4 regions of the Marinococcus tarijensis genome follow, and region 1 is predicted to be linked to each of the others. Evidence: predicted binding sites of a transcription regulator. Region 1 holds the regulator's gene; each other region holds the start of a gene.
What was found. Region 1 encodes LexA, which represses DNA repair genes until DNA is damaged. Its sites were predicted from a motif close to CGAACATATGTTCG; they were not measured.

Region 1 (4,214 bases):
CTCAGGAAGGACTGAAAGGCTACCGCGTGCGCCCGCTCCATTTTGCCGGCGAATCAGTCGAAGTGTATCAGGACGAAGAGCTCGTGCTGCTCGTGCAGGTGACTACATCGGCGATGGCAGCCGAAGCAAGTTTAAAGGAAGAAAATGTACCGGACTGGTTATGGAAAATCGGCATGGATTATCTGAAGCAGGAAGAGCCGACGGAAAGAAAGCGTCTCGTCATCACTGTTCAGGACGTGACGGACGGAGAAGTAAACAAAGCGTATGATAATTTATTAAGAGATTTCGAAGCGCCCTCGAGCTGAGAGGGTGCTTTTTGTTTTTATTTATATAGAAGAAATTGGCTGAAGGTTTCTTTTTCCAGTAGGAACACTGAGAAACGGTTTTCACTGACACGAGTAGGAAATTCTTTCTGAAAAAAACGGCCGGGCGTCTTCTCGAACCGAAAAAACTGTGGTATAAATAAGTGGAGGGGGTGGATGACAGTGGCTTTAGTGGAATTCAAATGCAGAACGCAGCCGCAGGTGACCTATAGCAGTGACGGTCATGAAATTCATTACAAGGTGATTGAATACGCCGATGGCTACGAAGTGGTGCTTCATTCGATGAGTGATTTTCAGCCGGCCGATGAAAAACTGTTATTTCATCAGGGAAGTCAGGTCATTCACGCCAAAGAGCATACTTACGTATTAGATACCTGCGATTGTGTGTACAGCGGTGGCTCCGATGAAACCATCGATCATTCGATCTGTCACAAACCGTATTCTAAATCCATGTAATCAAACGCTAAGCGGAGCTTTCCTTCCCGGGAGGCTCTTTTTTGTGGCGGACGCAGGTGCAAAAAATATTCCGGAAAACAGAAAGGGGCATACAAATGCTGCATTTTGAAAAGAAGGACCTTCACAATTTAAACCACGCGGAGGCGCCGTATGTATACATTTACCAATACGGAAAAACGGACATCAGTAGCCACCCCTCCGACAGCAGCCGGGTGGGGCTGTCCAAGCAGGGAATGATGAAGCTGGTGAATTACTGGATCGAGGAAGGCAACCTTGATGATAACGACAAGCAGCAGATTAAAGAGTGGCTCGACCAGTAACCCTTCAGGACACGTGGGGGAAATTCGGGTTTAGCAGGAGAGGTGCAGGGAAAAGGAATCACAATTCACCAATAGAAAAACGAGCTTCAGGCACGTATGTGCGCCGAAGTCGTTAAAGGGGGAATCGTGATGGCACGCCTGCTTGACTTTTATCACGGACCGTATGAAGGCAGCCCGGGAGAGTCTGAACATTTTAATGGACCGGTGCTTCACATCTTTGAGGGCGACCAGCTGCTGCTGTCGATGCAGATTACGGCAGAAGCACTCCGGAAAGATGAACTGAACGTAGACATGACAACGGTGTATGAATGGCTCTGGCACCGGGGGCTCGAATTTATTGAACAGGAAAATATTACGTCAGCCACGGTGATAGTGATTACCGATAGAGATGTCGAAGGAAATCAAATTGTTACGTCATACCGGACGCTTGCATGCCGGGCATAATACAAACGGGGCCGCCTGCTTTGATAAAGCAGGCGGCCCCGTTTATGTGATTAAAAGATGGTGCGGAAAACGCCGGTCACTCTGCCGAGTATCGTACAGTTTTCTAAAATGATCGGATCCATGGTGGCATTTTCAGGCTGCAGCCGGATAAAGTTTTCTTCTTTATAAAACCGTTTAACTGTCGCTTCCATTTCATCGGTCATAGCGACAATAATATCGCCGTTATCAGCGGTCTGCTGCTTTTGAACGACGACAAGATCCCCGTCAAAAATGCCAGCCTCTATCATACTGTCCCCCTGAATGGTAAGCATGTACACCTGTTCCTCGTCGGTCACCATGCGCTCCGGAAGAGGGATGTATTCTTCTACATTTTCCACCGCAGTGATAGGCTCCCCGGCCGTGACTTTACCGATCACCGGCACGTACACAGCTTTGCTTTCGTGAATCGGCTCGCTGCCCTGGTCTTCAAGCTCAAGCACTTCAATTGCCCGCGGCTTGGTCGGGTCACGGCGGATTAAATTTTTGTTTTCAAGGCGGGCGAGGTGCCCGTGCACCGTTGAACTCGAGGCGAGCCCCACGGCTTCTCCGATCTCCCGGACCGAAGGCGGATAGCCTTTTTCTTTTACTTCTTCTTTTATATAATCAAGAATTTGCTGCTGGCGCTTGGATAGCTTCATCTCCGCACCTCCTTTTGAGGAATTTTTCTGAGTAAAGTATAGCATGAGGGGAACAAAAACGCAAACACCCGTTCTAATATTTCTGTTGACGGGAACAGGTATTCTGGTATACTGGATGAATATAGGAACATACATTCTCATTCAGGGGGAACATGCATATGAATAAACTCAAAACTTTCACTTCAACGGACTGGACGATGCTTGCCTTATTTGCATTCGCGCTTTTATTTTTGGTATATTCAGCGGACGCTTCGATCACTCCGGACACGCTGGGCGGCACGGAAGCAGACCGTTCGGCAGAAATCGTCTATGAACAGGAGCATCCGGTTTTAAAGGACAGGCTGGGCTATCAGGAGCAGCCGTGGGAACGAACGGTTTCGTTTGACGCTGCCGAACAGTAAAACACGAACGGAAAGGACCGCAGACAAATGAAAACATGCATCATTTACGCCCGGGTAAGTACGGAAAAAGAAGAACAGCAGTCCTCGCTTGCCAGGCAGCAGGAGGAGCTGGAAGCTCTTGCGGCATCAAATGGCTGGACGGTGCAGCAGACCGTGACAGAACAGGAGAGCAGCTATTCCGTGGAGAGGGACGGACTTCTCCGTGTGTTTGAGCTCCTCGATGACACCGGGGCGGACACACTGCTGATCACCGATGACACGCGGCTTGGACGTGGAAATGCTAAAATTGCCGTGCTCCATGAGCTGCAGAAAAGGGGTACGTCCATCTATACGGTGAAGGATGACGGGGAGCTTGAAATTGCAGATACCGATCATATGATTATGGAGATTTTATCCATTGTGGAAGAGCATCAGCGCCGTCTGCATAATTTTAAGATTAAGCGGGGGATGCAGCGGGCGGTGGAAAACGGGTATCATCCGGAAGAAAACTTCGGGTTGAGCCGCAGCGGCGGCCGGAAGAAAATAGAGGTGCCCATTGAAGAAATCGTTAAGCTGAAACAGCGGGAGCTGACGTTTAAAGATATCGCTCTGACGCTCCGGGGCCTTGGCTACGATATTTCCAAAGCGACGGTGCACCGCCGTTATAAAGAATATGAACAGCAGCGTGCGGATATAGAACCGCAATGATTTGTTTGCGGTACGGCGCTGTTTTTAATATAATAAAAAAGGAACGCCATTTTAAGGGAGGCAACTTATGCTTTCGAAAGAAAAAATTGACCGGATTAATGAGTTAGCCAAACGTCAAAAATCAACAGGGCTGACAGCTGAAGAAGAAGAAGAACAGCATGCGCTGCGTCAGGAATATTTAAGCAAATTCCGTTCTTCGTTTAAAAACCAGCTTGAAAACGTAAAAGTGGTGGATGAAGAAGGCACGGATGTAACTCCAAGCAAGCTTGAGCGTGTGAAACGACGGAACCGCAGCTTCCGACATTAAGATAAAAGAGAGGCCTGGTCTTAACAAAGAGCAGGCCTTTTGATTTTCTTCTTTCTCTGTTAACACGCTTGTGTAATCGTTTTAAAACCTTTATCATAAAAGCGTACAAGAACACGGAAATTCCCGCGGGGTCAACTCACAGGTACGGGTTTCCACCCAAAAATACATACAGTGGAGGGACATATGCATGGCAATTAGCACAGAACAATTAGCAATTAACACGATTCGGACACTGTCCATCGAAAGCATTGAAAAAGCCCAGTCGGGCCACCCGGGGCTTCCGATGGGAGCGGCGCCGATGGCGTACGCGCTCTGGACCAAATCCATGAACCACAACCCGGCCAACCCGGCATGGTTTAACCGCGACCGCTTCGTGCTGTCCGCCGGACACGGATCGATGCTCCTATACAGCATGCTGCACCTGAGCGGCTACGACCTGTCGCTCGAGGAACTGAAAAACTTCCGCCAGTGGGGAAGCCAGACGCCGGGCCACCCGGAATACGGACACACCGCCGGCGTGGAAGCAACCACCGGCCCGCTCGGCCAGGGACTGGCCATGGGCACCGGGATGGCGATGGCCGAGCGCCATCTGGCCGCCA
Region 2 (4,214 bases), on a different contig from region 1:
GGCAGGTTCACCACAGACACCGTCGTTTCGGCGACATGGTCGGCAGCGCAGCGCTGCAGGGCCAGGGATAAAATATTCTTCGCTTTTTTGTTGGCTTCTTGTTTGGCCTCTTCTGTGCGTTCCTTGATCAGAAGCGCCGTTTCGTGTTCCATTTCCTGTTCGGTTTCGCGGCGGATTAGCTCTCTGGCATCCTCCCGCGACATGCCGGAAACACGTTCAAGTTCCTCCTGTTGTCTGGCGAGAATCTCCTCCACTTTGCTGTTATTTTCCTCAACCTGTTGTTGTTTTTCGTAGAGAGACTCCTCTCTGCGCTCCAAGGATTCTTCCTTTTTGTCAAACGTCTCGCTCTTACGGTCAAGGCTCTCTTCCTTCTGCATTAAGCGGTTTTCTTGTTTTTGAACTTCATTTCTTCGTTCATTCAGAGTATTCTCTGCTTCTGCCCGAATTTGATGTGCTTCGTCTTTAGCTTCCAACCGCGATTCTTTTAAGATTGTCTCTGCCTGCCGCTCAGCTTCTTTCACAATCTGGCCGGCTTCGTGCTCGGCGCTTTTGAATTTCGCTTCGGCAATCGCTTTTCGGACAAAATATCCAATCAAACCAACTATCAATGCACCGATAACAAGCAAAATGGAGATGATTGCAGTGTTCATACATGTCACCTCCTCTTGCTATCTGATTGTTCACTTTCGGTTGTTGCGAAAGTTGCATTGATGATTCTTTTTCGTGTCCGCATTGTTCTGCTTGCGAATTAATACGCTCATCGAAGTGCGGAACAAAACAAACGTTCCACTTCTTTATTGTATCTTTACCGCAGGGTGCTGTCAAGAAAGCTCACCGGCAGAAATCCCTGCTTTTATGGGGATTGACACCGTTTTCTTTCACTCCGGGCCGGTGTGCTGCCGGCCTCCCCGCCGGAGGCTTCGCGCCCGGACGTTGTTCCACACGAAAAAAGGCGCCGGAATTCCGGCGCCTCGGCAGTGCTTTAACGGTTTGTATCTGCTGTTTCTTCCTCTTCGACAAGCAGTCCGGATTCTGCCGGAGCTTCCGGTTCTTCCTCCGGCTCGTCCGGTTCCGCCTGGATATCGTCGAGCTTGTAGTGGTCGCGGATTTTCCGTTCAATGGCCGCGGCCGTTTCTTCATTTTCCTTCAGGAACTGCTTCGAGTTTTCCCGTCCCTGTCCGAGGCGTTCGCCCTCGTAGGAATACCATGCGCCGCTTTTAAGCACGATGTCGAGCTCCGCGCCGATATCAAGAATGGACCCCTCACGCGAGATGCCTTCCCCGTACATAATATCCACCTCTGCCTGACGGAACGGCGGCGCTACTTTGTTTTTCACTACCTTGATTCTCGTTTTGTTACCGACCATTTCATTGCCCTGCTTGAGGGTTTCCGCCCGGCGCACTTCAAGACGCACCGAGGAATAGAATTTCAGCGCACGGCCGCCGGGAGTCGTTTCCGGGCTGCCGAACATGACGCCGACCTTCTCACGGATCTGGTTGATAAACATCGCAATGGCGTTCGATTTGCTGATCGCTCCGGAAAGCTTCCGCAGCGCCTGGGACATCAGGCGCGCCTGAAGACCCACGTGGCTGTCGCCCATTTCGCCTTCAATCTCCGCTTTCGGTACAAGCGCCGCCACGGAGTCAATAACAAGAATGTCGATTGCCCCGCTTCGCACGAGCGCTTCAGCAATTTCAAGCGCCTGCTCGCCGGTATCCGGCTGGGAAAGGATCAGTTCATCGATATTGACGCCAAGCGCCCGGGCATAGCTTGGATCCAGAGCGTGCTCCGCATCGATAAAGGCCGCTGTGCCGCCGTCGCGCTGGGCAGCGGCGATGGAGTGCAGGGCCACGGTCGTCTTACCGGAGGATTCCGGACCGTAAATTTCCACAACACGGCCGCGCGGATACCCGCCGACCCCGAGGGCAATATCAACGGCCAGTGCGCCGGAGGAAATAGTGGATATGCGGCGGTCGGTCTGATCGCCGAGCTTCATGATCGACCCCTTGCCAAACTGTTTTTCGATGCGGCTCAATGCTTGATCCAATGCGGCTTTTCTTTCGCTCATCTTATCTCTCCTTCAAGGATATATACTGTTAAACAGATACGCTCTTCCCCACGAAGAATGCATCCATACATGCCTGCTGTTATTCAGGAAGCGTTCCCGCTGTTTTCCTGCTTTCTATATTATATCGTTTTTTGTTCGATTTGCCAACAGATATGCGAACATTTATTCGTGTTTTTCCATATTTCCCGGAAGATGCGGCCGCTGGCAGGCTGGCGGAAAAAAAACTCTTCAGCGGCGGGGCCGCTGAAGAGCGAACGGATTACTGGGACTGGCGCTGCGTGTTCCGGTTTGGACGGGCCGGGCGCGGCTTCGCCGGCTCGAGGTTCACGCGCGTGCCGTTGATGCGTGCGTGCCGGAGGGCTTCGTACACAAACGGCGCGCTGTCCTGCGGTACTTCCACAAAGGTAAATTTATCAAAAATATCAATTTTGCCGATGGATTTGCCGGGGATGCCGACGGCGTTCGAAATTTCTTCAATCAGTATTTTCGGCGTCATGTTTACATTGCGGCCGACGTTGATAAAGAATCTTGTCATGCCGCGGGCACCGCCGGTTTCACCAAAGCTGTAGCTTTCATCGGATTCGCCGACCGTGGAGGCAAAGTTCAGCTTCATCAGCGCACGGACCACGTCCTTTGGATCGTACTCGGCAAGAAGCTCATCGGTGATGTCATTGAACAGCCCGAGCTCGGACTCCTCCTCCATCTGCGAGGCGATCTGACGCTTCCACGCCTCCTGCTGCTTTTCCACCACTTCTTCGATGGTCGGCACCCGGTGCGATGGAATGTACATTTTAATTTCCGACTCAATCGAGCGCAGATGCTTCATTTCGCGAGGCGTTACAAGCGTCAGCGCTTCGCCCTTGCGCCCGGCTCTGCCGGTCCGGCCGATGCGGTGCACGTAGCTTTCCGGATCCTGCGGAATGTCGTAGTTGATCACGTGGGTGACGTTTTGCACGTCAATGCCGCGGGCGGCCACGTCTGTGGCAACGAGAAATTCAATCGCCGAGTCACGGAATTTCTTCATCACGGCGTCCCGGTGCTGCTGGGTCAGGTCTCCGTGCAGCCCGTCTGCGAGATAGCCCCGGGCCTGCAGAATTTCGGTCAGATCCGCCACGCCTTTTTTCGTCCGGCAGAAAATGATGCCAAGGTCCGGGTCCCGTGCATCCAGAATCCGGCAGAGGGAATCCTGCTTGTTGCGCTCGAGCACCTTAAAGTAGGACTGCTCGATGTTTGGCGCCGTCACTTCACTTTTGTTGATGGATACTGTGACCGGGTCCACCATGTATTTTTTCGACAGCTTACGGATCGCCGGCGGCATCGTCGCCGAGAACAAAAGCGTCTGCCGGTCGACGTTCACCTGCTTTAAAATCGCTTCAATGTCTTCGACAAAGCCCATGTCGAGCATCTCGTCCGCTTCGTCGAGTACGACAGTATTTACCTTGTCCAGCTGCAGCGTTTTGCGGCGCAGGTGATCCTGCACCCGCCCCGGCGTGCCGATGACAATCTGTACGCCCTGCTTGAGTGCTTTAATCTGATGGCCGATCGACTGGCCGCCGTAAACCGGCAGCGAGCGGATGTTCAAATGCTTGGAGAGCTTCTGGATTTCAGAGGACACCTGAATGGCAAGCTCGCGGGTCGGGGTAATGATGATCGACTGCACGTGCGGCTCCTCGGTTACTTTATTTAAAATCGGAATGCCAAACGCCGCCGTTTTACCGGTACCCGTCTGAGCCTGGCCGATCAGATCCTTCTGTTCAAGAGCGGCGGGAATCGCTTTTTCCTGTACCGGGGACGGCTCTTCAAAGCCCATCTCCCGTACCGCCTGCTTAATTTCGTCCTTCATTTGAAAATCATTGAATGTTGTCATTTTCTACCACCTTTTCTTTCCATAACAATCGGCACCCTTCATATAAAGCCATAAAGCGGACACGATCCCTGGTGCCGGCGATGTGAATTTGTTTTGAGATCGTCCCCTTCGGTCCGGAAACTCCGATCCAGACGAGTCCGGGCTCTTTGCCTTCATCACGGTCCGGCCCGGCGACGCCGGTAAAGGAAATACCAACATCGGTGCTGAATTTTTCCTTTACCTTTTCGGCCATCGCCTCTGCACAGGCTGCGCTTACGGCCCCCTCCTGGTCAAGAAGCG
Region 3 (4,214 bases), on a different contig from region 1:
GTCGATGATGCGTTGAAACTGCCGTTTTTTCTGCCACCATTGATAGAGATAAACAACCCCTTGCCCCAGGAACACCAAAACGATCAGTACGATCACAGCTGTTATAAGAGTTGAAATAGATAAGCCTTCCATCGTAACGCTTCCTTTTCTCTTAACGTGTTTTCCCTATTAGACGGGAATCGTTTCTTTGACAAAAAACACGATGATTAAAAAACCAATGCCTGCCATCCCAAGTTTTGTAGCGAGTTCTTTCTGTTGCTTCACAAAGAACAAGAAAGCTGTTCCCCCGATCACTACCACCAAAGCGATGTTCCATAAAACATCAACGATGGTTTTCAGCGTCTCAATCGTGGTTGTAATCGAACCATCTACATCCACCGCATAGAGGATGATATTCACCACAGCAAGCACCGCAAATAAACAGGTAATAGTAAACCATATCCATTCCGCTTTTCGGTAAAAATGAACAAGGATGAACCCGAGCAAGATCAAAACTAATATATTGCCAATAAGTATCACAAAATCCCTCTTTCTTTTAATGCTTCTTTCCACGCTTCTTATTTTAATAGAAAAAAGTATCGGCTTACAGCTATTATATAGGCATTTGATTCACTATTATCTGAACCGCAATTAGGAACACCATAGCTGGTAAGCCGAGCTTTAACATAAGTTCATCATCTTTTTTAACAAAGAATGCCACGGCCATGATCACCACCGTAATGCCCATAGCAATAGCCCAAACGTGGTTATATATTTCTTTTAAATTTTGCGGAGAGGGCAGTGTAGAAGCATCTGATTCAAAGAAAAAAACATAGCCACCGCGATCGGAATATTTACAACTACGGCGAAAATAATGTCACCAATTCTCATGCTAATCTTCCTTTCTTGTTCTATTTTTCTAATGTAAATGAACCATTTAAAAGAACCTTAAAAAACATTGATATGCCAGCATTTCTCTCTTGTTCTTTAGGGTATACCCAAAAGACCTTATAAATCGTAAAAAAAGAAAGCATTTGTTTTGTACACTCCATTATCTAACTAATAGTTTAGATTTATTGATTCAAAGATACATAGATTCAATTACTCTTATAAGAAGAACCATAGAAAAATTTTATGGTTCCTCTATTTCTATTCATGTAGAGCTTTTTCTTTATCTCTTTCGTATTTAGAAATGCCGATATTGATTAGTATTCCCAACGCTGGGAGCAATAGGATAAACCATAATGGAAACACATAAACGCCACTAAAATGTAGGACGCCAATCAAAATGATAAGTAAAATAAATCCCAATCTCACTTTATCCAATCGTTTTTCCTCTCCTTTTTCTAACCCTGTTTATGTTTGATCTCGAACGGGGTTTCCTTCTTCATCTAATAGAACGGTTAATCCATTTCCATTCCCTATGGACGAATTGATATAGTTAATGCCGGTTTCTCGATCAACAATAATGGAAACTTCCCCAAGAAATGAAATGCTGTTCTTGTGTTTGAGGTAAAACCGTTGGTCTTGTTCCTCTTTTTTTCGTCCAAACACAGCCGTCACCCTTCCCTAACATGATTTACTGTTGTTCTAACGTCAAAATCTCGATCGCTTGTTCTTCGGTATCCCATTCTTTCGCATACAGGCTTTTGATTTTCGCTTTCGCAGCTTCTTCGTGATCGGCCTAAATCTCTCCCTCGAAGATGCTAGGGAAAAAGTGATCGGTCATCGCAAAAGCAAACGACCGCATCGGTATTCATCCTTTCTAGTATCTCATTTTCCTCTCATTAATTCATTCATCCGTTTCTGCCACTGAACAATTTGAACCACCTTGATAAAGGTGAACAGGGACAGGGCCACGAGAACAACCACAATCGCCAGCCATGACAACCATTGTTGCAACCAGAGGGATGCCGATGACACCGCCATAAGCATAATACTAACGATTAATAGTTGCTTGGAACTGCTGTAAATCTTCGTTTCTAATTCTTCCATGTTCCAATCTTGATTCATGTCGATTCCTCATTTATCTATCTTTTCTCAATGTCTATACCTATCGTAACATTCCTACCAAAAAGACCTAATTATACAATGATTCAATGATATTTATATACATTGTTTAAAAGATACGAAGAAACAATGTTTCCAAGTTTATTTAAATATTCTGTTTAAACGAACGCTTGTTCGTGTATACTAAGTAGTAACGAAAGGACGTGATACCCATGAAATCCAATAAACTCACCCCAACCAGTAATCTCCGGTGGGAAAGTAGTCGCATGATTCTCCCGGAATGGCGCAAACAATGGCTCCAACGGCAGGAAGCCCAAACGTGGCAGGAGCCGCCCGAACTGGACGACCAGATGATCGAGGAAATCATGCAGATCATTCATGACGGCATGGCGTATACGTGGTTATTGGAGGTCACGTACTGGCAGAACGGCCAGTTTCACACGGCGACCGGCTATGTGGCCCGTTTTCGGGATGCACCGCCGCAGGTTTGGTTTCAAATAGGTGGAACTGTGGCAACCATTCCTTTTCAACATATCCAATCCGTGACGTGGCAGGGATAAAAGGAGGGCGAACCGATGAAACGAGTGGTGTTTCTGATCGACATGATGAGTTTTTATGCGTCCATCGAAAAGGTCTATCATCCGCATCTGTCCCAGCATCCAGTAGTCGTCGCCGGCGACCCGGAACGGCGCAGTGGCGTGATTCTGGCCGCCTGTCCCGTGGCGAAAAGCCACGGCATCAAGACCGCCCAAGCCCTGTGGGAAGCCCAATCGCTTTGTCCCGAGGTCACGGTCCTTAAACCCCGGATGCAACTCTATATCGACATATCCACGCAGATCAATGAACTGTTTTTAACGTACACCGATCAAGTGGAGCCGTTCTCCGTGGATGAATCGTTTATCGAATTGACCGGAACGGTCCATCAGTCCCGGCCCGAGCAAGCCGCTAAACGTCTGCAAAACGATCTTCTCCGATTGTTTGGTATTTATGCCCGTATCGGCATTGGGGAAAATAAAATTCTGGCGAAAAGTGCGTGTGATCTGCAAGCCAAAAAACGCCCGAAAGGAATCTTTCATCTACACAAGAACCGTCTAGCCGATGATTTTTGGCCGTTTGCGATTGGCGAGCTGTTCGGCGTCGGCAGTCGCATGGAAAAACACTTCATGCAAACCGGCATCCGCAAGATCGGCCATTTAGCGACGTATCCTGTCGAAGAATTACAGCATCGGTGGGGGATTAACGGGGAGTTGTTGTGGCAGTATGCGAACGGCATCGACCCATCTCCGGTGACGCCCGACACGCACCAGCAGAAAAAGAGCATCGGCCACGGCATGACCCTGCCGAGAGACTACCATCAACGATCAGATGTTATGGTCGTTCTTCGTGAATTATCCGAAGAAGTAGCCCGTCGTACCCGAGACGAGCGATTAATAGGAAATCAACTGTCACTAAGTATTGGCGGCACGTATGAAAACCCGGTCGGCTTTTCCCGACAATTAACCTTGAACATGGCGACCAATGACGGCCGAGTGATCTATCACGCCTGTCAGAAGTTGTTTGATCGGCACTGGCTTGGCGCACCGGTCCGGCGCATTGGCGTGTCATTGGAAAAGGTCGAACCGGACACGCACCGGCAGTTAAGTTTATTTGATGAGGTGGAGGACCGGTCCTCCTTGAACCAGACGGTTGATGCTTTGAAAGACCGGTACGGCGGCGGCATTATTATGTATGCTTCGTCCTTGACCGATGCGGGCCAAGCCCTTGAACGATCGAAAAAAATTGGAGGTCATTACAAATGAACAAGCCTATGCGAGACGCCCGTTCCCCTCTTGACATCGGTGATTTACTGTATCACGCCCGAACGTCCAACGATTTAACCGTGAACGACGTCTGTACGTTCAGTCTGGTGTCGAAGCCGGTCTATGAAGCCTATGAAATGAACCGAGTGCCAAATATCGGCTTTCGGGAAGCCGAAGCCTTAGCCACGCTGCTAGACCTTTCTCTGGATGATCTGATGCGTCCGTATGATTAACAACATCAAGACAGGTGCTTCCAGCCATAGAATCCTTTTATGGAGTGTTCATGCTAAAATCGGCACACGTTCATATTAGACTAGTAAATGTTCATGCTATACTGGAAATTGTCTTTAGAGACCCTCTCTAAAGACAGGAGGTGAGAACCGTATGGTTTGCCTGCTTTCCATCTTAATCACGTTTGTGCTTTCC
Region 4 (4,214 bases), on a different contig from region 1:
GAACAGCCTTGAATCAAAAAAGTACAAATGATAAAAGCTCTCTTCCGGAAAAAGAAGAGAGCGTGAAATAAAAGATACACAAAAGTAAATTACGGACGGAGAGGCCGCAGGTCTTCATTTTCCTGCAGGGAACAAATGTATTCGACCAGCAGCTCGATAACATTTTCGATATCGTCCATGCTGGCTGTCTCCACCGGGGCGTGCATATACCGGAGAGGAAGAGATACATTGACGCTTGGAATACCGTTGCCAGCGAGACGAAGCCGGTCGGCGTCAGTACCGGTCACCCGCGGAGTGAGCTCGTATTGCACGGAGAGACCGGCTTTTTTGGCCGCCTGCTCCAGCCCTTCATTAGCGGTCGGGTGAATCGGAGCTCCTTTGGCAAGGACAGGACCGCCGCCTAGTGCTACTTCTGTTTCCTGATTCGGATTGGACCCGGGGTAATCATACGCAAATGTAACGTCGAGGGCAATTGCTAAATCCGGACGGAGACCGGCGCCGGCAAAATGAGCCCCTCCCATGTTTGTTTCTTCGTTGACCGTGCTCACGCCATAGACGCCCACCGCCGGGCGTTTGTTGTGCAGACGGCGCAGAACTTCTGCAGTAATAAAGGCCCCTGTCCGGTTGTCGAGCCCCCGTCCGCTGAAACGGTTGTTTAACAACTTTTCGGGCGTGCGCTCATAAACGCCTGCATCGCCGACGGAAAGATATTTTTCCATTTCTTCTTTGCTATTAGCTCCAAAGTCTATGTATAGATCGGAAAAGGCGAAATCTTTTTTACTACCGCCCTTGTGTTCCGCATTGACGCCCGTAACGCCGGTGATAGGTCCCTGCCTGCCCTGAAAGGTCACTTTCATTCCCAGTGCAGGTGCCTGGCTGATGCCGCCAAGCTTTTCCACCCGTACGAAGCCGCTGCTGTCGATAGACTTTACAAGAAAGCCGATTTCGTCACAGTGACCGGCTAAAAGTACGTGAAACGGGGCTTCCGGATTGATGACGCCCCAGGCATTGCCTATCGTGTCTGTGTGAACTTCATCCGCATACGGAGAGACGTACTGAAGCCACTTACGCTGAATAGCCATTTCGTGGCCGGATGGAGAGGGAGTTTGGAGCAGATCGTATAGAAACTGTTCAGATGATTCCTTCATAAGTTTTCCTCCTTGGATGTACAATTTATTACAGCATCCCGTTTTTCGGCTTTGCCGTCAACTCCTGTTCCTGAAGGAGACGGGATCTACTTGTAGTGACCACCGATTTTTTCTGCGCGGGCAAGGGCCTGGCCGCCGGGTAGAAGTGATGAGGCCTGGAGCACAGCTGCCGGTCCGTACCGGTCTTTGAGGGCATCGATCGTTTTGTTTAAATCTTCCCGTTGCTCTTTTTCGGAAAACAAATCCAACTGCATAAATTGATTGCTTTCAAGCTGCTGCAGGCTGACGCTCAGTCCCCGGACCGGGTAGTATGTCCAATGTTTACGAAACAGGGAGGCGGCGGCTTCGTAGATAGCTTTGCCGTCATTAATCGGTTCGGCCTGGGAGGCCTGCCGCTGAAAATGAAGAGAATTGCCTTTATCATGGCCTTCGGCTCCTACGGCGACTGTCCAGCCGATGCAGCCCTCCGCCCGGGCCCGGCGCCCCGCCTCTTCGCTCAGTTCGCGAAGCACGATGCTGATATCATCCCAGCTCGAGTAATCACGGGGGAGGGTCATATGGTGGCCGACAGCCTTTCGGCGCGTATGAGTGCCGGGAGAGACAGGGGAAGGGTCAACGCCGTGCGCTGTCTGCCATAGAAGCTCTCCGTTCAGGCCAAAGCGGTGCCGCAGCTCTTCCACAGGGTAGGCAGCAAGGTGGCCGGCTTTTCGAATCCCCATCTGCCGCAGGTGTTTTTCCATCCGGCGCCCGACTCCGAACAGATGATTCACAGGCAGAGGCCAAAGTGTGGAAGCCAGCTGTTCCTGCTTCAGGGTGAAAATCCCATCGGCCGATTTTTTGGCAAAATGGTCACAGGCCATTTTGGCGAGAACCTTGGTTGCTCCGATGCCGGTCCGGGGATAGACGCCGAACGCCCGAAGAAGATGCCGGTTGATGAACAGAGCTGCCTGCTCCGGCGTGGAAGCGGTATGTTTGTATGTATGTGTCATATCTGCAAACAGCTCGTCCACGCTGTAGGGTTCTATTTTATCAGTGTAGGCTTCAAGCGCTGTGGCAATTTGTACAGAAATTTTTAAATACAGCTCCATGCGCGGAGGGATAATAGCGAGCCCTGGACACTTTTGCTGTGCTTCTCCAAGTGTTTCGGCTGTTTTCACTCCTTCGCGTTTGGCAATAGGGCAGGCAGCCAAAATCACCCCGCTACGGATGGACGGATCTCCGGCTACAGCTGTTGGTTTATGCTGCAGATTGGAATAATACAGCTTTTCAACGTTGGCGTAGAACGACTGCATGTCAATAAGGAAAATAACCCGCTCCACGGCCCATCCCTCCTTTGATGAAACAATTGTTTCTTTCTATAGAGTATACCTCAAAATAAACATTTTAAACGAACAAACGTTCTTGTTTTTGGTAAAAAAACCAGGCCCTGCTCGAGGGCCCGGCATGTGAATTATGAAGAAGGAAGACCCCTTTTTTGTACGAGGGTGTTATTAAATCGCTCGAGCAGCTGGGCAAATTGGTCACGCTCTTCCTTATCCCAGTCAGCTAACAGACTGTCATACATATGAATCCGTTCCTGCTTCAGCGTATTGATTGCCTCGATTCCTTCGTTCGTAATAAAAATCTGGTTGACCCGTTTGTCGTGATGATCCGGGCGGCGGGAAACAAAACCTTTTTTCTCCAGCGAGTGAATCTGGCGACTGAGTGTCGAAATATCGAGGAGGAAGTGATCAGCTAATTCACGTGCAGAACGGGGGCTCTGCTGGTGCAGCACCTGAAGAATCAAATATGCGGAACGATCCAGGCTGCTTGCCTGACTGTCAAGCGTCCGCTTAAAATCTGCCCGGCGCATTAACGTTACCACGCCAGTTTCAATTAGTTCGAGCATTTCCTTATCATGTTCGTTCATCGGGGCCCCTCCAATTCCAATCGGTCTTTTTCTCTATTGTAATATAGATCAGGACCGAAAAAAGAGATAAGCGTAAAACGATATATATAAAACGAAAATGACGTACGTTTTTTCCTAGTCGGCTCGCTGCATAGCCCTTCTTTCAGCGTATTCGAGGCATTTTTCGCAGACAAATACTTTTTCATCCTGTTTTGTGAAGTAGGGGCGCATATAAGGAGTTTTTGATCTGCAGTAGTAGCAGCGTTTTGAGAAAGAGAGGCTTTTTATCCATTGCTTCAGCAACAAAATTCCCTCCTTTTGTATTAGGATGTATGTGTACGATAAGAGAAAGGGAGGGTGAATGCGAACGATTTGCTTATGAAAAACAAAAGTGGCCGCTCTGCTTTTATATGAATTTATATAATTATTCAATAAAATAATACTTCAATTCATGAATGAAACCTTTCATTTTCGGGAAAGAAACTGTAAATGAAGACTAATAAGAAGGTGATCAGTGTGGCAAAAAGATTAGACCGTGAACAATGGAGCGTATTCCAAAGCGAGCTCTATCAGACAAATACGACTGTCGTAGTGACAGATGATTTAATTTTAATCACAGATCCTACATGGCTTCCAGCCGAAATTGAAGAAATAAGGAATTTTGTTGAAGAACGAAAAAAGGGCCAGCCGGTATATTTGCTGCTGACTCATTCGGATTTTGATCACATTATTGGAGCCGGCGCTTTCCCCGAAGCAACTATCATTGCTTCCCGTGGATTTAATGCGAGGTCGGATAAAGAAGAGATTGTGCAGGAAATGAAAGAGTTTGACGGTGCATACTATATTCACCGCAGCTATGAAGCCATGTATCCGAAGCCGGATATCATTGTTGACTCGGATGAGCAGGTGCTTACAGAAGGAGAAACTAAAATTACGTTCTATCTGGCGCCGGGTCATACCGTGGATGGACTGGCGGCTATCGTAGAGCCGCTCGGTCTTTGTATCGCCGGGGACTATTTAAGCAATGTAGAGATCCCGATTATTGAATATCACAGCGAGTCCTACCAGTTTACGTTAAAGAAGCTGGATGAACTCTGGAAAGACGGCAAATACAATACCGTGGTTCCGGGACATGGTCTGGTTGCTTCGAAGCCGGAAGAAATAGAGAAACGCCTCCG

Region 2: recA (recombinase RecA) is a predicted target of LexA. The motif match lies at 2,224-2,237, and genes of this name have one in related genera.
Region 3: ACTTK7_RS10920 (YolD-like family protein) is a predicted target of LexA. The motif match lies at 2,153-2,166, and genes of this name have one in related genera.
Region 4: ACTTK7_RS11115 (DNA polymerase IV) is a predicted target of LexA. The motif match lies at 2,537-2,550, and genes of this name have one in related genera.

The regions. Positions count from the first base shown of each region.
Region 1 covers NZ_JBQOJA010000009.1:82,732-86,945, reverse strand. Annotated here, with positions in the region: gene ACTTK7_RS07320 (hypothetical protein) at 1-305, shown strand, start outside; gene ACTTK7_RS07315 (hypothetical protein) at 480-779, shown strand; gene ACTTK7_RS07310 (hypothetical protein) at 821-1,099, shown strand; gene ACTTK7_RS07305 (hypothetical protein) at 1,229-1,543, shown strand; gene lexA (transcriptional repressor LexA) at 1,594-2,220, opposite strand; gene ACTTK7_RS07295 (hypothetical protein) at 2,379-2,621, shown strand; gene ACTTK7_RS07290 (YneB family resolvase-like protein) at 2,649-3,308, shown strand; gene ACTTK7_RS07285 (DUF896 domain-containing protein) at 3,376-3,615, shown strand; gene tkt (transketolase) at 3,803-4,214, shown strand, end outside.
Region 2 covers NZ_JBQOJA010000002.1:179,182-183,395, reverse strand. Annotated here, with positions in the region: gene rny (ribonuclease Y) at 1-650, opposite strand, end outside; gene recA (recombinase RecA) at 983-2,068, opposite strand; gene ACTTK7_RS02115 (DEAD/DEAH box helicase) at 2,328-3,935, opposite strand; gene ACTTK7_RS02110 (competence/damage-inducible protein A) at 3,919-4,214, opposite strand, start outside.
Region 3 covers NZ_JBQOJA010000017.1:52,347-56,560, forward strand. Annotated here, with positions in the region: gene ACTTK7_RS10900 (restriction endonuclease) at 1-132, opposite strand, end outside; gene ACTTK7_RS10905 (hypothetical protein) at 169-519, opposite strand; gene ACTTK7_RS10910 (DUF6440 family protein) at 1,336-1,533, opposite strand; gene ACTTK7_RS10915 (hypothetical protein) at 1,753-1,992, opposite strand; gene ACTTK7_RS10920 (YolD-like family protein) at 2,202-2,549, shown strand; gene ACTTK7_RS10925 (DNA polymerase IV) at 2,565-3,788, shown strand; gene ACTTK7_RS10930 (hypothetical protein) at 3,785-4,021, shown strand.
Region 4 covers NZ_JBQOJA010000018.1:25,234-29,447, reverse strand. Annotated here, with positions in the region: gene ACTTK7_RS11120 (M20/M25/M40 family metallo-hydrolase) at 90-1,148, opposite strand; gene ACTTK7_RS11115 (DNA polymerase IV) at 1,235-2,467, opposite strand; gene ACTTK7_RS11110 (MarR family winged helix-turn-helix transcriptional regulator) at 2,599-3,057, opposite strand; gene ACTTK7_RS11105 (MBL fold metallo-hydrolase) at 3,553-4,214, shown strand, end outside.